2 regions of the Leptolyngbya sp. FACHB-671 genome follow, and region 1 is predicted to be linked to the other one. Evidence: riboswitches for the same ligand, from Rfam matches in the RefSeq annotation. Region 1 holds a riboswitch; the other holds the start of a gene.

Evidence for each region. A riboswitch is a leader RNA that binds a small molecule or an ion and turns the genes downstream of it on or off. The one in region 1 is predicted to bind cyclic di-AMP.
Region 2: linked by a shared signal. The riboswitch ahead of ntrB (nitrate ABC transporter permease) and the one ahead of H6F93_RS30895 (photosystem II electron transport protein, Sll1252 family) in region 1 are both predicted to bind cyclic di-AMP.

Annotation. Positions count from the first base shown of each region.
Region 1 covers NZ_JACJOV010000164.1:20,039-28,580, reverse strand. Annotated here, with positions in the region: gene H6F93_RS30910 (TRADD-N-associated membrane domain-containing protein) at 164-970, opposite strand; gene H6F93_RS30905 (hypothetical protein) at 1,420-1,668, opposite strand; gene prmA (50S ribosomal protein L11 methyltransferase) at 2,395-3,282, shown strand; gene H6F93_RS30895 (photosystem II electron transport protein, Sll1252 family) at 3,337-4,116, opposite strand; gene H6F93_RS34885 (hypothetical protein) at 4,178-4,303, shown strand; cyclic di-AMP (ydaO/yuaA leader) riboswitch at 4,485-4,639, opposite strand; cyclic di-AMP (ydaO/yuaA leader) riboswitch at 4,955-5,096, shown strand; gene H6F93_RS30890 (universal stress protein) at 5,309-5,947, shown strand; gene H6F93_RS30885 (YkgJ family cysteine cluster protein) at 6,182-6,814, shown strand; gene sufU (Fe-S cluster assembly sulfur transfer protein SufU) at 6,880-7,350, shown strand; gene H6F93_RS30875 (Ycf51 family protein) at 7,439-7,993, shown strand; gene H6F93_RS30870 (iron-containing alcohol dehydrogenase family protein) at 8,173-8,542, shown strand, end outside.
Region 2 covers NZ_JACJOV010000133.1:76,796-85,337, forward strand. Annotated here, with positions in the region: gene H6F93_RS20210 (TnsB C-terminal domain-containing protein) at 1-1,660, opposite strand, end outside; gene H6F93_RS20215 (ATP-binding protein) at 2,355-4,217, shown strand; gene plsY (glycerol-3-phosphate 1-O-acyltransferase PlsY) at 4,235-4,915, opposite strand; cyclic di-AMP (ydaO/yuaA leader) riboswitch at 5,087-5,280, shown strand; gene ntrB (nitrate ABC transporter permease) at 5,347-6,264, shown strand; gene H6F93_RS20230 (ABC transporter substrate-binding protein) at 6,323-7,801, shown strand; gene H6F93_RS20235 (ABC transporter ATP-binding protein) at 7,865-8,542, shown strand, end outside.

The DNA.
Region 1 (8,542 bases):
GTCTATGCTCAGCGGATGCAAGTGACATAAATATTAACACTAAAGACCTTACATTTTGTGCAGCATACTTGTTAGCCCAAAAGAACTATTAATTGGGCTATTAAGATAACCCTTGCTCTTCCAATCAACGATTCTTTAACTAATCTCCTTACTGATTGCACTTTTACAAATCGTCAGAAATTGAAGATTTATTGCTCTCATGTCTCTGAACTTGTAATGAGCTACTTGCATCCACAGGAACTGATGAAAATGCCACTTTTGTATTTAGAAGATTTTCTAAAGAAATATTATCATTAAGCTTAATTCCAGCAAATTCTAAAGTCATTATTGCTTTAACTTTACTTTGAATCACTTGATCTGGAATTTTTTCTATGAGTTCCAAGGATTCATCAAGTTTTCTATCAGCACGGAGTTTTTCAAAAAATTCTGTCATCAGTTTTCGGGATCTATTAGTCTCAACAAAAAACAATGCTGAGACTGCATTTATTATAGTTCCAGAAATCAACCCAACGTATGCAGATATTTGATTAGCTTGCTGAGAACTTGAATCAATCCTTGCTAGTGAGACTACAATTACAGCAAAACCTAAAAAAGCAGATATAATGCTAAACCTGAAACTAAGGCTTGACTGTGTAAGCCCCTGATTATAATACTGCCCTAATAATAGATATTGTTTTTCAACTGGTTTGGCTTGTGACAAATCTCTTTCTCTTAAAAGATGACGTAGCCTGAGATTTTCTGCCTCTACGCCATCTGATTTTTCTGCATTTAAACTATTCTCTAATCTACCTGGAGAACCTGCAACGGACTGAATAACGTCCTTGATAAAAGCTATAAACTTATCTCTATTTTCTTTTTTTCTAAGTCTCCAAACTAAAAAAAGGAAAAGAATCTCAAGTAGATTGTTTAAGACAAAACGTGGAAGACCAACAATAGATGCCAGAATCAAGCTCGTTAAGAACTGCTCCACCTTTTATCTCCTTTACCATGCTTAGTTGAGCTGATTTATACCGTTGTTCTACAGATAATTGAGAAACCTAACTATTATTAGAGAGAAAGTTTCTGCCTAAGATATCTCAAGGAGGTGGATAGGCAGATAATTCAGCATAACATCTCGAATTAGGTGCTTAACCCAGATCATTCTGTATAAGACATTGATTAAGTTGAATAGCCTGAGTTGTTCCATATATTCTCATACTGGTTTAAGTAGACTTCGCGACATATCAACTTTCTATAAAGGCGCATTGCAATGCGCCCTTACCCACACTGCAATATTCAAATCAAATTGGGGCAGATGTGATTTGTGCTAAATAACCTTAGTACTTACCGACCTTGTTGACCAATAGAGGCGATCGCACTCATCCAACGATGCAACGGTATTCATCAACTTTGTGCGATCGCCCCCCCTCCTTATTTCTCCTACTCTCCCCTTCTCCGATCGCGTGTCAAGATACTCATCACCTCACCAGAACTGGGTGCAGGTAAAAGCGGACTCCAGGCATTCACTTCAGCGAAGCCGCGATGATATAAGTCGTGAATTGTTTCAATTACACCATCGCGAGAGCCGATGATGAGAACTCGCAGGCGATCGCGTTCACTATTCTGAAGTGCAGAAACTTCTCTATCAATGGTAGGTACGTTGGGAGATTCTAAAAAACATTGAGACATGAGTTGTAACTCCTTAGGGTTTTTGAGGAAACCCCAAAAACCTAGCCACCCCGCACTCATTCACACGTTGCGCTAAGTGAAAGAACCAAAAGTGATACTTTCACTTTCACGACCTGAAGGGTCAGCAACGGCTTTTTTGACATGACAAGTCGGGGTGGCTAAGGGAGTGTTAAAATTCACCATTAGCCGCCAGACTGCTGTTACCAGTTTGGGGGTTAGTCGCTCATTGCTGCGTCAACAGCTTTGAGCGGCGCTAGATTCTTGGGTTTAGCCGGGTTGCCGTAAGTAAAAAAGACAACCTTAACGTGAGAGCATATCTGAGCGGACGGTATTTAGTCAAATTGATAAGTTTTAAAGTTTTTGAGGGAGTGAAGTGGGCGATCGCCTTCCTCACCAGTATTTTTTCTAGAAAATGTAAATAAAAACAGGTTTGCGAGTTTTAAATCAAGTTTTTGAGTTTTAGACCTGGTTTACGAGTTTTGAATTAGGTTTTTGAGTTTTACAGCCATTCTCCAACGAGTAAGCCATAGCGTAGGGGCAGTTCGCGAACTGCCCTTACAGGGATTTGTGGTTTATCCAAGTGAAAATGGCTGTAAATCAGGTTTCCAACTTCAAAATTAGGTTTTTGAGTTTTGAATCAAGTTTTTAAACTCAGAAAGCTTTAAGAGCAGTGCAAGGACAGGGCTGAAATACAATGGGTAAGTAACTCAGTTTAAGGCAGCAACCTTGGCAAGTAGCTGGTGGGAAATTCAAGTTCTCTGTGATCCGGTTTTGGAAGATTTGGTGTTTTGGCGGCTGGAGGTGTTTGGCTGTCGGGGTACCTCCAGCGAGATTAAGGGGCATTCCTGCCTGACCAAGGCTTATTTGCCTCAAATGCAGGCGCAGTTGTTAGATTTGGCGGCTTTGTCGCTGCTGTTGCGGCAGGATGCGCTGTGTGCCGAGTTGCCGATTCCTGCGATGCAGTGGCATTTGATTGAGGAGGAAGATTGGTCTAGCAGTTGGAAGGATCATTGGCAGCCTCAAGAGGTAGGCGATCGCTTGCTGATCAATCCTGCTTGGTTGCCCAATCCTGAAGCTAGCGATCGCAAAATTTTGCGGCTCGATCCGGGGGTTGCCTTTGGCACTGGGGCACACGCTACTACGCAGCTTTGCCTTGAGTCTTTAGAGATGCGTTTGGGTGAGCCAGGTAATGCCGTGATTGCAGATATTGGCTGCGGCTCTGGCATTCTCTCAATTGGCGCACTGTTGCTCGGTGCAAAACAAATTTATGCGGTTGACAATGACCCCTTGGCGGTGATGTCTACCGAAAGCAACCGAGAACTAAATCAAATTGAGCCACACCGCTTAATTGCGGTTGAGGGCAGCATTGAGCGACTGCCAGAGCTTACATCGGGGCCAGTAGACGGAATTCTCTGCAACATTTTGGCGGAAGTGATTATTGATTTAATTCCGCAAATGGAAGCGATCGTCAAACCCACCACCTGGGGAATTTTCAGTGGCATTTTGCTTGACCAGGTGAAACCCGTCGCTGACACGCTAGAGCAAAGCGGCTGGATTGTTGCAACGCTCTGGCGCAGGAAGGATTGGTGCTGTTTGAATGTACGGCGTTCCTAACGCTATGGAGTGTGTGAATGCATCTGATGAGAAGTGCATTCACACTTTTTAGATTTAGACAAAACGAGTCAACTGCACCCGATAGCGTTCCTTTTTGGTTACGGCGACTTCACCAATTTCCAAGCGCCCTTTGCCCCGAATCGCGACCAGGTCGCCCGATTTAAGCTGATGGCTGGGCTGGGTAACGTCCTTCCAGTTGACCCGCACATCTCCGCCACTAATCATCTCTGCCATTTTGCTGCGTGACATGCCAAACCCAGCAGAGGCAACCGCATCTAGCCGCAAAGAAGCTTCTACGGTCGTCAGTTCTTTCTTTTTGGGTTCCCGAATTTTCAGTTCGCTCAGGTCAATCTGCCGCGTTTTGACGGGAACTGAGCGTACTTGAGTCAGACTCATTTCCAGAAATGCGACCAGTTCGGGAACGACGATCGCCTGTCCGCCTCGTTCTCCCAAAACAATGATGTCGCCCACCTTGTCGCGCACCAGTCCCGTGCCTAGCAGTGACCCCAAAAAGTCGCGATGAGTCGCTGAGTCAAACAGAAAGTTTCCGGCAATGTCTAGCGCGGCGATCGCCACCTGAGACTGATCTAAAGGAATTTCAGGACGAGCGATCGCCACACGCTGACGTTCGGCTTGCGGATAGCCTCCCCAAGCCAGCAGTTGCACCTCAGTCAGCCGTGCAAACATTTGCTGCACTTCAGCTAACTCAGGCGGCGAAAGAAAATCGGTACAGACCACCTCCCAGGTTTTAATAGCCTGATCAGCCTGGTCAATGACCCGTGCAGCGCTGTCTCGATTTTCGATTCCCTGAAGCAGTTCTTCTCTAGGCAGCATAATTGAGCGATCGCCTTAAAGCTCTAATTTTAATACTGTTACAGCTACAGCGTTTTTCCAGATGAATAACACACAGGTAAGGGCGAACGGCCGTTCGCCCCTACAGCGATTTGTTCTAAGAATTGCATCTTCCAAAGAAAAAGGGGCGCACCGCAAAGCGATCGCCCCTCACGCTGGTCAAACTTGACTTGAGCAACAGACTTCGTCAGGCAGCAGCTTATAGACTACTGCTCAGTTCTCTACCTGACTCAGCCCGACAGACGCAGGAAAAACCCCGCTGCTCAAACGTTTGAACAGACACAGCAATGGTGCTGAAGCCTGTTCAGGATCATGATTAGATCGGTGCATTGTGAAAAAATGCTGACCTTTCAATCTCCCCTCAATGCCGACGAAGTTAGCTGACGGGCTAGGACTGAGAGATGTCCTTCTCAATTAACCTCAGAGATAAGCCCCAAATTTGGTTCCTCCGTTCCAGGAAGTGCGTTAAAGAAAATCGCAAGACCCGGATTAAGCTGACCTATTCAGTTTGATGACAGGATAGCCTCTAGTTAGATACTTCGTCAACCCAATGTGTTGAATATGTATTGAATAACTCGAATATGTAACTTAAAAGACAATTGCAGATCGAGATAGATTGGCGATCGCTAATTGGCTCAAACGCCTCAGCCATAAGGCATCTACCGCAAGATAGTTAGAAGCTCACCTGAAACATGTTAATTTATCAAACGTTGTATGAGTTGCGATGGGCATTTGCCCAAAAATCTCGTACTCTAAATGAGTGGTGAATGCATTCTGTAGATTCACTCACGTTTGGTTCTATTTCAGTTCTGTTTTAGTAGTTGAGTGGGAGCCTAATCCAAACCTATTGGTAGGTTTGAAGCGGAGGAACCAATTGTTTATCGGGGCTAATCTCAATATGAGAGAGACACCTTCCAGTCTTAGCCCGTCAGCTAACTCCGTCGGCCTTGGAAGGAGAACTCAAGGATTTGACTAAGCTATCTGTAGAAGTGGTTGTTTAGGCTTACAAGGTTGTAAAACCGGGAGTATCCCTAAACTTGCTAATGCAGCTAGAGTCGCTGGAGTCTCCTCAAGCAGGGTGTTTCTGTTTGGATCAAGTCTATCCAGATGGGTACAGTCCTTCTTTCCTGACCCACCTCTCATTTCTAGTTCACTTCGTGGAGAGGTCAAAGCTGTGAAAATCAAACCGATGTTAGCTCGTCTGCAAGGTACGCTAGGTCAACGCAACCTGGTCGAGCAAATGCTGCTGTTACCAGAGCCAGAAGTGTCTGCGTCAGCTAATTTTCAGTCGCAGGAGCTAGCCCAAGAGTCGATTAATCTGATGGTTGGCTACACGGGTTCTCCTTGCAGCCAAACGGCTCTAGATCTGACTTTTTGGATGGCGCACCAAACTCGTTTGGCGACCCAAAAGCAAGTAACAGTGCATGTGGTTTATGTGGTTGATGAGGTTGCAACCCTAACCAAAACAACTCGATCGAACTCTAAAGGAAATGGTGGGAGACAATTGCTGCACGCTTCTAGAACAGAGCGTTCTAGCACTGCAACGTTGACCCGTCCTGAAACTCCATTTGAGCAAGCAGACCGGATTCTTTGGCAGGCTCGGTGCCTAGCTGAGGAATGGCGCGGGTCGCTAAATACTCACTTGCGGATTGGAAATTGCGCTGAGGAGTTAAAGCAGGTGGCGATCGCCGAATCTGCCGATGTCCTCGTTTTGGGTTGCCGTTCTGTTCGCCATCCTCTAATTTCGCAGTGGTCCAAAAGGTTTCCCTGCGCAGTTTTAGGAATTCCGGCGATCGTCAATCTAGATTTGTAGCTACACATTTTTTACAGCAATTTCCACTTGGATAAACTACAAATCTCTGTAGGGGCAGTTCACGAATCGCCCCTACACCTTACCCGTTCTGAGAATTCTAAAAGATTCAAATCTCCCATTCTTGAAAATTTTAGGAAACTGCAAGACGAGGTAGCTTCTTTGAAGGAAGTCACAAGGAAGCCACAAATCAGGATTCCGAGAACTAGTCTGTATTGCAGCTGTGTTGCAGGAAGTATGGCAAAGAAAACAGCGATAGACGAGATCTCTAAACAAGTCATAGATCTGTATAAACAGATTGATCAGCAGACCCGCGAATTTCAGATTGCTACTCAGCTTCACTGTCCGACGGGTTGTGGTCGCTGCTGCGAAAACCCTCATGTAGAAGCTACCCCTCTAGAGATGGTGCCGCTGGCAGTGGAGCTATTTCGGCAAGGTGAAGCAGCGAAATGGCTGGAGAAGTCGGCTGAGGTGAATGAAACGAATGCCTGCCTCTTTTACGAGCCTGATTCGGACGTACCCGGAAATGGACGCTGTCAGGTTTACCTTTGGCGACCGTCTATTTGCAGGTTATTTGGCTATGCAACGGTGGCAGATCGAGAGGGACAGCCCAGTTTTGCTGCCTGTATGCGCCACAAAGCAGATGTTCCAGAAGCTGTGACGACCATTCAGAAGGCGATCGCCAATGGTTTGCCTGCTCCTAGTTTTGCTGTGTCCCAACAAATTGCCCACCTCGCTCCCCATTTGAGTGCTGAGCGAATGCCGCTCAATCAGGCTCTCAACGTTGCTTTGAGGTGGGTTGGGCTGCGTTTGCAGATGGAAGAACAAGTTGAGCGATCGGACACCGATTCGGTTCAGCAAAGCAGTTAGTCCCGCGTCAATTCCACGTCCCTGCTAGGATCAAGAAGAATGAGTATGTTTCTTGATGAATAGCTATGTCATTGGACAATCTGCGCGATCTTTATCAGCAGGTCATTCTAGAGCGCTATAAAAAGCCTCGCAACCGGGGCAAAACTGATCCAGTCGATCGCTACCAGAAAGGACACAACCCTTCCTGTGGCGACACGATTGAGCTAACCCTGCAACTGAATGACGCAGAAGACCAGATTCAAGACGTAAAGTTTGAGGGAGAAGGCTGTGCGATCGCGATGGCATCGGTTGATCTGATGGCTGATGCATTGCGGGGCAAAACTACTGCCGAAGCTCTGGAAATGGTGCAAAAGTTTCAGGCAATGATGAAGGGCGAGGCAGAATTTCCTTCGGAGTTGCGAAAGCTTAACGTGATGCAGGGCGTTGCTCAGTTTCCAGTGCGAATCAAGTGTGCCAACCTGTCTTGGCATACGGTCAAGGCAGCTTTGGAACTAGCGAAGGACGTTCAGCCTGCTGGGTTTATCAGCAACGAGTAAGATTAAAATTCTGTTTTGAAGGTTGGGTACCATTGTTCCATAATCTTCAAGATATTAAGTTGAAGTGCCATCAAGAATTACAGAAAACATGCCAACCAACGTTGACTTTTTTCAATTTGCTCAATGGGCGGGGATCGCAACCCTGGTATTTGGAGCGATCGCCCTGCTTGGCTTTTTATTCAAATGGGGCATCCGGTTTCGGCTGGTTGGTGCGACAGGTTTGCTGGTGGTGCTGACAGTAGGGCTGTTTGGGCTGGGATTATTTCCCTTTACCCGCACGGTGATTCCAGGTGCGGTGCGGTACTCCACCATTTATGACTCTGGCGCTGATCGGGTGGTGATCGTGGTGCCTCAAACCATTACAGAAACAGAACTAACTGCCACTTTGCAGCAAGCAGCCAGCAATCTGTTTTCTCCCGGTCGTCTCAGTCGAGGCGATGACAAGCTAACCATTCGGGCGCGGACAGTACTACATCCCCAACCAGGAATTTCCCAACCGTTGTACTTAGGGCAAATTAGGCGATCGCTCTTTATCCGCGACGATGAGCAAATGGAAATCAAACTCTACCCCGAAAACTTCGCCCAGCTTCCCCCGCCCGAAGTACCTTCTGAAGTGGAGCCAGCCAGTATGTCCAATATGTAAGGACTTCCTGATGCAAGTGGGAGTAAGGGGAGCGAGGGAACTAGGAGTGAACAACAGCAAACTCCTCTACCCCCAACCCCTAATCCCCACTGTTCTATACAGCTTTATGAAAATTGGTATAAAGTGATTCTTACTAAATTTTTGCCTTTCGCCGCTGATGGTGATGGTTGCTTTGCCTTATGACCCATTCATCCTTGTCTCAAAGTTCGGATGTTGCGAGTTCTGCTCCGCTGTTTACGCTAAATTTGGCTCCTGCTACGGTAATCCGAGGGCAGGACGCACTGGCCCAATCGGGAGAAGCGATCGCCCGTTTGGGGAAAAGACCGCTTTTAGTGGGGGGCGATCGCACCCTAGCCGCCGTACAGCCCTTTCTTCAACCTGTTCTAGAGCAGCGGCTAGCAGCAGCTCAAGCTTCTTACGGAGCAGATTGCAGTGAGGCAAGCTTAGCGGCATTGCGGCAAGCAGCAACCGACCATGACGCAGATCTGATCATCGGGGTGGGCGGCGGCAAGGCGCTGGATGCAGCCAAGCTGCTAGCCTATCAGCTCG
Region 2 (8,542 bases), on a different contig from region 1:
TGACTTGCTTGATCGAGTCGTTGTACGAATCGCGCTGCTCAGCTAGAATTGAGGATTGATCGATTGCGTTACCCTCATCTCGTATCTTTTTCTTCATAGCCTCCCATTCTCTGAAGGATAAGCGTTCTCCTAGCCAATCTCTAGCGCGAATCGTACCTAAATACTCAGCAGGTTGACCATTCTCCTCTAAAGAATAGACAAGAATATAAACAATGTTGGTCGGGTTGTACAGGAGCATCACCTCACGCCCCTCATACACTTTCAAAAAGTTGGCAGTTTTGTCGTACTGCCAGTTGCCTTCCTCATCCCGACTCAAGCTTGCAGTGCAAATAAGCTTTCTAAACTCTACACACCCTCGCTCCTGCACCTTTCGCTTGGTGCTCTTCATCAGGCAGATGTCGAGCGATCGCTCACTTTCGGGCATTCGCGGCTTGAGTCCCGGTAAGCCCGCCTGCCATCGCATTGAAAGCGTCTGATTGGCAACTCTGGGATACAGATGTTGGTTGTGATGGTCTACTAAATGTCGCACTAGCTTGCGATCATAGTCCTCAAAGACCACGCAAGCATACTTCTCCGGCTGGTCTGGACGCTCTTGCAAGCTGCCACCCTTGAAGCCAGGGGTGAGGGCAGCAAACTCTGTTTTTAACGCTAGAAATAGTCGCTCTACAACGCCACCTTGTTCTTTGTACAAACGTCGTCGCAGCTTAATTCCCAGGGCTGAGGCAACATGTTTGAGGTGAGCAGATTTGAACTCTTTAGCGCGATCGGTGACGATGTACTCGGGTAATCCACCAGCTTCCCATTCTTTTTGCAGTTGATATTCAGGACCATACTGCTTGGGCAAAATTGCATGACGCAGCGCCAGAGCAACCTCGTGCGAACCCGCCGAGTCAAAGCTGAGGTAGTAACCCATAACACAGCTTGACCAGGTATCAATCACCGCTGTAATCCAGACTGAGCCAGTTAAACCTCCCTCTTCATCTGCTAACAGATTGTCTAATCGAGTATGGTCGATTTGCCACACTTGGTTACTGCGTTCAACGACAATATCTTCTTCCTCGCCTTCGTCATTAATAACTTTGATGATGATGCCAGGTCCCTGTCCAGGATTACGCACCTTGCGATTTTTCGCTTCGATGATGGGGTCCAGAACCGCGTAGACAAATACGTGGCAGGGATACTCACCCTCTTTAAGTCCTAGTTCAAGCTCAGCATGGGCTTTCACTTGATTGAACGTCAAGTTGCGAGTCATACCCAGCTTCGCCTTGACACCGTCGTTATAGGTATTGAGGATGAACTCGGTCCAATACTGGAGTGAGTGTTTCCAGCGCTTATTGCCCTTCAACTGCCCAGCATCCGATCGCACTTCTCTGGCGATCGCCGCGAGTCCGTCCTGTTGCGCCTTTTCCAACCAGCGCGTGATGGTTCTTGGGTGCCTCTCCAGTCGGTCAGCCCACAACTGAATTCTTTCCTGCTTGAGGTCATCTGAGGTTTGAATAATATCTTCGATCGCATCAAGCTTTCGCATCACGAATCTTCTTTTATCCAAATCCTCAATCTCTTCGGCTAGCAGCCTATGGACTGGCCGCCCATCTTGTGCAGCTAGAGTACTGACCTGGGTTAGAGGCAGAGCAGGGGACACAAGTTCTACTTCTTTCATAAGCTAGACTGATGTGCTTTGGAGCGCAAAGAGCAAAAGGCAATTAACAGTTTAAACCGTTTTTGCTCCCAAGGAGCAAAAACGCAATTAACGACTTAATCTTAACGAGAGAATAAAAACCCACAGAAAAAGCCTAAAACCCTTGCAAGGAAGGAGTTGTAGGCTCTAACATTAGGCTGACACGATTGCCTTAAACTGGAAAAATAGCTCCTTAACGGACAAAAGAGGTTCTGGTAACAGTTTCGCCCGTTTTAAGGTGCGACCCAGGAAAGAGTAGGGGCGCACCGCAGTGCGCCCCTACAGAAATTGATATGTCGTGAAATCTGTCTAAAGGGATTTCGGTAAGGATGGGCGATCGGAAATTAGAACTGCGGCTAATCGGGTAAAATACCCCGCTGGTTCAGTCCTAAACAGTGCTATGGCGGTTTTTAACCGTATAAAAAACATATCGTTTCTGTAGGTGCGAACAACCGTTTGCGTCTACCTGTGGTTTGTTGATCTGAAAGCCGTTATCAATCAGTGGGTTCTACAAGACTTCCATTCATCCGGCTTCAATATGGGAGAAATCAAACAGAATTTGGTGAGTTTAAAAAGGTTCACCAATAAACAAATCTAGCGAGGGATGAGAACACTGGGATTTTCAGTAGTCTGAAAGGTAATTTGAAAAGCAACTTTAAAGCCGTATTTTAGAAAAGTGAACGTAAGCAGTGAGTGGCTGAGCCAACAAACGAGGGCCCTAGGTGAGCGAGTAAGTACCCTATTACAACACGCTCACTCCAATTCATTACAACATCCAGAACTGTTGTCCGAAGCATTGGAAGAACTGGGTACTTCCCTGGAAGAACTCCGAATGTCTCAGGAGGTACTGAACCAGCAGAATCAGGAATTGTTAGAAGCTCATGCAGCATTAGAAGTAGAACGACAGCGCTACCAGGAGCTATTCGAATGTGCTCCTGATGGTTATTTAATCACTGACCCCGAAGGCAATATTCAGCAAGCTAATCATGCTGCTAGTTTGTTGCTCAAGGTGCCGCAGAAGTATTTGCTCGGGAAACCTCTAACCGTGTTTATGCCTCAGCCTGAGCATCAAGCTTTTTGGAACGAACTGAACCGATTGCAGCAGGTTGAACGACTTCCAGAGTGGCTCACTCGATTGCAGCCTCGCGGTGCCCCTTCTTTTGATGCAGCGCTAACGGTTACTACAGTGTTTGACTCCAAAGGTAATTCTGTGGGGTTGCGCTGGCTACTGCGAGACATCAGCGAACGCAAGCAACTCGAAGCAGCGCGGTTGCAGAATGCACTGGCTGAAATGACCAATCAGGCACTAGAAGCAGAAATTGCTCGGCGGAGACAATTGGAGCAGGAACTGCGACAACAAGCAGAATCTCTGAATCAGGCAAGTACTCTCAAGGATGAATTTTTGGCGATCGTCTCTCACGAACTGCGATCGCCCCTCAACGCTATGTTGGGCTGGACGCAGATGCTTCGCAACAAGCAGTTAAATGAGTCAATGGTTGCTCGTGGATTAGAGACAATTGAGCGAAATGCTAGAGCGCAAGTAAAACTAGTCGAAGACTTGCTGGACATCTCTCGGATCATTCGGGGCAAGCTTTTCCTTAATATTCGGACTATCAATCTGGTGTCAGTGATTCAAGCAGCGATCAAGTCTGCACAGCCTGCTTTCACGGCTAAAAATATTCAAATTCGGACGGTATTAGATGAATCAGCCACTTTCGTATTGGGAGATGGCGATCGCCTCCAGCAGATCGTTTGGAATTTGCTTGCTAACAGCACCAAGTTCACGCCTCAACACGGACTAATTGAAGTTCGACTAGAGCGCATTGCCACTAACGCTGTGATTACCGTAAGAGACACCGGGGAAGGCATTCGTTCAAATTTTCTGCCTTACGTTTTTGATCGCTTTCGTCAGGCAGAACAGGCCACCACTCGGTGTCACGGCGGATTAGGTTTAGGACTGGCGATCGTGCGTCAATTGGTAGAAATACACGGAGGAACGGTTGAAGCAGACAGCCCAGGCGAAGGGCAAGGAGCCACTTTCACAGTCACTTTGCCTTTGCTGGTAAACAAAGAGGAAGTCAGAGGATGGGAAGAGATTTACCCTTCCAACCTCTCACCCTTTCATCCCCTCCTGGGTTTGCAAGTTTTAGTAGTTGATGATGAAGCAGACAACCGTGAATGGATAGCTGTTGTGCTGAAGGATGCTGGCGCAAACGTCAAGACAGTCACCTCAGCCAATGAAGCTTTGCAAGTGATTCAACAGTCGCAGCCCGATATTTTAATCAGCGACGTGAGAATGCCAGAACAGGATGGCTATGCGCTAATTCGTCAGGTACGGGAAATCGAATCAGAGCGCCCAAACTTGATCCCAACTACCGCAAAGCACGCTCACCTTCCGGCGATCGCCTTAACTGCTTATGACAGAGAAGATGATGATCGCAGGCAATTGCTAGATGCAGGCTTCCAGCTTCATCTACCTAAGCCAGTTGAGCCCACTGCACTGGTGGCAGCAGTAGTCAGTCAGATTAAGTGCGTTTGAGCCCGGGATGCTTTGCTTTACTGAACCACCACGTCTTCTGACTCTTGCAGCTTCTTCCCGATGCGAGGTTCTGTGCCTGCCATCAATCGCTGAATGTTGCTGCGGTGCCGCCAAATGACGTAAAGCCCACCTGCGATCGCCAACAGCTGATAGGGCAAAGGCTGATTCAGTGTCACGATGAGAACACAGCCTGCGATCGCCGCCACAATCGATCCCAAGGACACAATTCTAAACAGCGCCAACACGATCCCAAAGGCTGCCAGTGCACCCAACCCGACCATCCACGACATTGCCAGCAAAACACCTAGCCCTGCTGCAACTGATTTGCCGCCGCTAAAGCCAATCCAGATTGATTTGCTGTGTCCAAAGATGGCAAGCAATCCAGCGATTGTCACCGCCCAGGGCACCCAGATTTCTAGATCAATCGATGCAGGAGTCGTAGCAACCACCGCTGGCAATGTATAGAGCCAACGCGTGAAGGCGATCGCCCCCACTCCCTTCAACACATCAATCAGCAGCACTGCCAGCGCTGGCAGTTTACCTAGCGTTCGCAAAACATTTGTCGCGCCCGTCGAGCCAGACCCATGCTGCCGAATGTCAATTCCTTTCAATCGCCCAATCCAGTAGCCCGTGGGAATAGCGCCCAGCAAGTAAGCCACGACCACTACGATACCGCCCCACATTGCCCACGTCGCCATTAGGACAAGCCTCACTCAAAGCAAAATCAAAAAGTATTGCACCATCAGTTTACCGTGATGCCACAGGCTTTTGTTTCGGTCTGTCAAAAGATACATTGACGCACCTAAAGAGCAGTGCTAACTTATTTGGAAATCGAATAAGTAAGTCAGCCTAATCTGGACTGGCGTTTGTCTGCGATTCAGCCTCAAACGCAAATTCAGAGCGGAGGAACCAAATTTTGGGGCTTATCGTTAGCACGGTTATGAAGCTTGTTGGTTAGGGAGATTGCTCGTTCATCCCTCATCCTTCATTCTTCATCCCTAACGAGGGACACCTCTCAGTCCTAGCCCGTCAGCTAACTCCGTCGGCATTGAGAGGAGACTGAAGAATCAGCATTTTACTACTGCTCGATACTTCAGTGTCCTCGTATACACGCAAGGACGCTTTTTTTGTGCTCTCTACCGAGCGGCACAGCGTTCCTTGGTCTGCGATCGCCTCGCACTCTCAGGAGAGTTCAATGCTGCTGCAATTCAACGTTCAGATTATTCTTGTCGCTGCTCAGGCAACATGGCGGCGATCGCTGCGTCCAGCCCTGGTTCGAGACTCGGTATTGCTCCCGCTGCTAGGGTTTGCAGGATTGATTCTACTGTGGTGGATCGTTGCTACCTTGAGAAGTGAAATGATGCCGACTCCCTGGCAGGCTCTAGTCGCAAACCTCGACTACATTCTGCATCCGTTCTACAGACGCGGTCCAGGGAATTTAGGAATTGGCTGGTTGTTAGCGGCAAGTTTGCGTCGAGTCTTGATTGGGTTTGTGTTGGGTGCTCTGGTTGCCATTCCCGTCGGCTTCTTAATTGGAATGTCAAAGCAGGCCATGCTAGCGCTGAATCCCGTTATTCAAATTCTCAAGCCCGTTTCTCCTCTGGCATGGCTACCGATCGCCCTTGCTATCTTTAACCTGGCAAACCCTTCTGCCATCTTCGTAATCTTTATTACCTCCCTTTGGCCAACCATCATCAACACAGCCTTAGGGGTATCAAGCGTTTCTAAAGACTATATTGACGTAGCGCGAGTACTAGAAATGCCCCGCTGGAGACAGGTACTCAAAATCATTCTGCCTGCAAGCTTGCCCTACATTTTCACAGGACTGCGGATCAGTTTAGGAATCGCTTGGCTGGTCATCGTTGCAGTTGAGATGCTAACAGGCGGTGTCGGAATTGGCTTCTTTGTATGGGACTCCTGGAATCGACTCAACTTGAGCTCTGTCTTCCTGGCAGTGATTGTAATCGGAGTCACAGGGCTGGTCTTGGACTACATCGTTGGCAAAATTCAGGAGTGGGTGACACACCGCCCTGCCTCCCAGACCTGATCTAACTTCATTAATCGCTACACCTTGCATCACCTCATTCCCAGCAAGAGGGCTAAGCATGACTGACATTTTTGACACTTCCTGGAGTCGGAGAAGATTCATTAAACGATTTGGCGCAACCGCAAGTGGATTGGCGTTAGCTTCTTGCGTCAAAGGAAGCACGGGTTCAAATATCCTCACCCCTACTGCTCAGGCAGTTGACCAGGTTGTCGATCCCAGCACATTAGAAAAGCCAAATTTGACCGTTGGTTACGTTCCCGTGAACGATTGTGCACCGTTTGCGATCGCCCACGAAAAAGGCTTCTTTCACAAATACGGTCTAAACGTCAAGATCAACCGAGAAGCAAGCTGGGGCACCTCTCGCGACGGTGTCATCTTTGGTCGTTTGGATGCTGCACCCGTGGTTTCTGGTGCAGTAACCAATGCTCGCAGCGGAGCCGAAGGCGCACGTCACGCACCCTTATGTGCGGCGATGACGATTCACCGTCACGGCAACTCCATGACCATGAACAAAGCCATGTGGGAAAGCGGTGTGCGCCCCTGGCAGGAATACAACGGTGACTTGGAAGCCTTTGGTCAAGACTTTCGCCGTCACTTTAGCGGTCTGCCTCCAGAACGACGAGTCTGGGCAGTCGTGCTCAGTTCTTCCATTTATGAATACTTCATCCGCTATCTGTCAGCAGCGGCAGGAGTCAATCCATTAGATGAATTTCGGATCATCATCACGCCACCACCCCAAATGGTTTCTAACATTCGCATTGGCGCAATGGAAGGCTACATGGTGGCAGAACCCTGGAATACCCGCGCCATTAGTGGAAATGAAGGCGTTGGTTTTACCTTTGCTCAAGGTCGAGAGATTTGGCGGGGACACCCAGACCGCGTATTAGGTGTAATGGAACCTTTCATTGAGGAAAATCCTAAAACCTATCGATCGCTGGTCAAGGCAATGATCGAAGCCTGTCAGTATTGCAGCAATCCCAACAACCGCCAAGAGGTTGCTCAAATCATCACGGGTGTATCTTACACTGCTGCAAAACCCAAAACTTGCCAGGCACCCACCGCCATTACCGAGGAGAACATCGGCTCCCTGCCTGATTGCACCACAAAATTCACTGGACCTGCCATCTTGGGTAACTACAACTACGGTGGGTTTGACGAAAAAGAGCGGATAGTCAACGATCCTGACGAGACAACTATTTTCTTCGATATGCCTTCGACCGTTTCTACGGTACCCAATGATCACTCTACGTTTCTCTGGCAGTCGCAAAGCATTTGGCTCATGACCCAAGCCGCCCGGTGGGGGCAACTTCCAGAATTTCCTAGAAATGGGGAAGAACTGGCTAGACAAGCCTGGAGAACTGACTTGTATCGTGAGATTGCCGCAGAAATGGGCATTGAGTGTCCGGCTGATGATTACAAAGTTGAACCGCCAGAGGCATTCATTGACAACGTCGGGTTTGACCCCAGTGATCCGGTTGGCTATCTGAATAGCTTTGACATTCGAGCCGATCGCCCCACTCGTATTTTCATGTCTTGAGAATTGCGGCTCTAAACCATTCCTGATCTAGATTTCTCGCTCTACTGCAACTAGGAGTCCCACATGATTAAACCCACTGCGAACTTTGCCAACACATCTCAAACTGCAAACTCACCCAAAGAGTTTTTGGTAATCGAAAATGTGACAAAGGCTTATCCAACGCCGAATGGTGGCGAAACGGTGGTTCTCGACGACATCAACCTGAATATTGGGGAGAACGAATACATCTCCATCATCGGTCACTCCGGCTGCGGCAAATCGACTCTGCTCAAGATTGTTGGTGGACTAGAGAAGGCGACATCAGGCTCCATTTGGCTAGGCGGACGCGAAGTTCGTAAGCCCGGAGCAGAGCGGATGATGGTGTTTCAACACTATTCTCTACTGCCCTGGTTAACGGTGCGTGAAAATATCCGATTAGCCGTTGATGAAGTGCTAGACCACTTGTCTCCCGCAGACAAAAAGCAAGTGGTAAATGAACACATTGCAATGGTGAACCTGAATGCGGCAGCTGAGAAGTACCCTGATGAGCTATCCGGCGGCATGAAACAGCGGGTCGGTATTGCCAGAGCATTGGCCATTCGTCCCAAAATGCTGCTGATGGATGAACCCTTTGGAGCGCTAGATGCTTTGACACGCGGCAGGTTGCAGCGGCAGGTGTTAGACATTTGGGAGAATCAGCGACAGGCAGTCATGATGGTGACTCACGATGTGGATGAGGCGCTGTATATGAGCGATCGCATC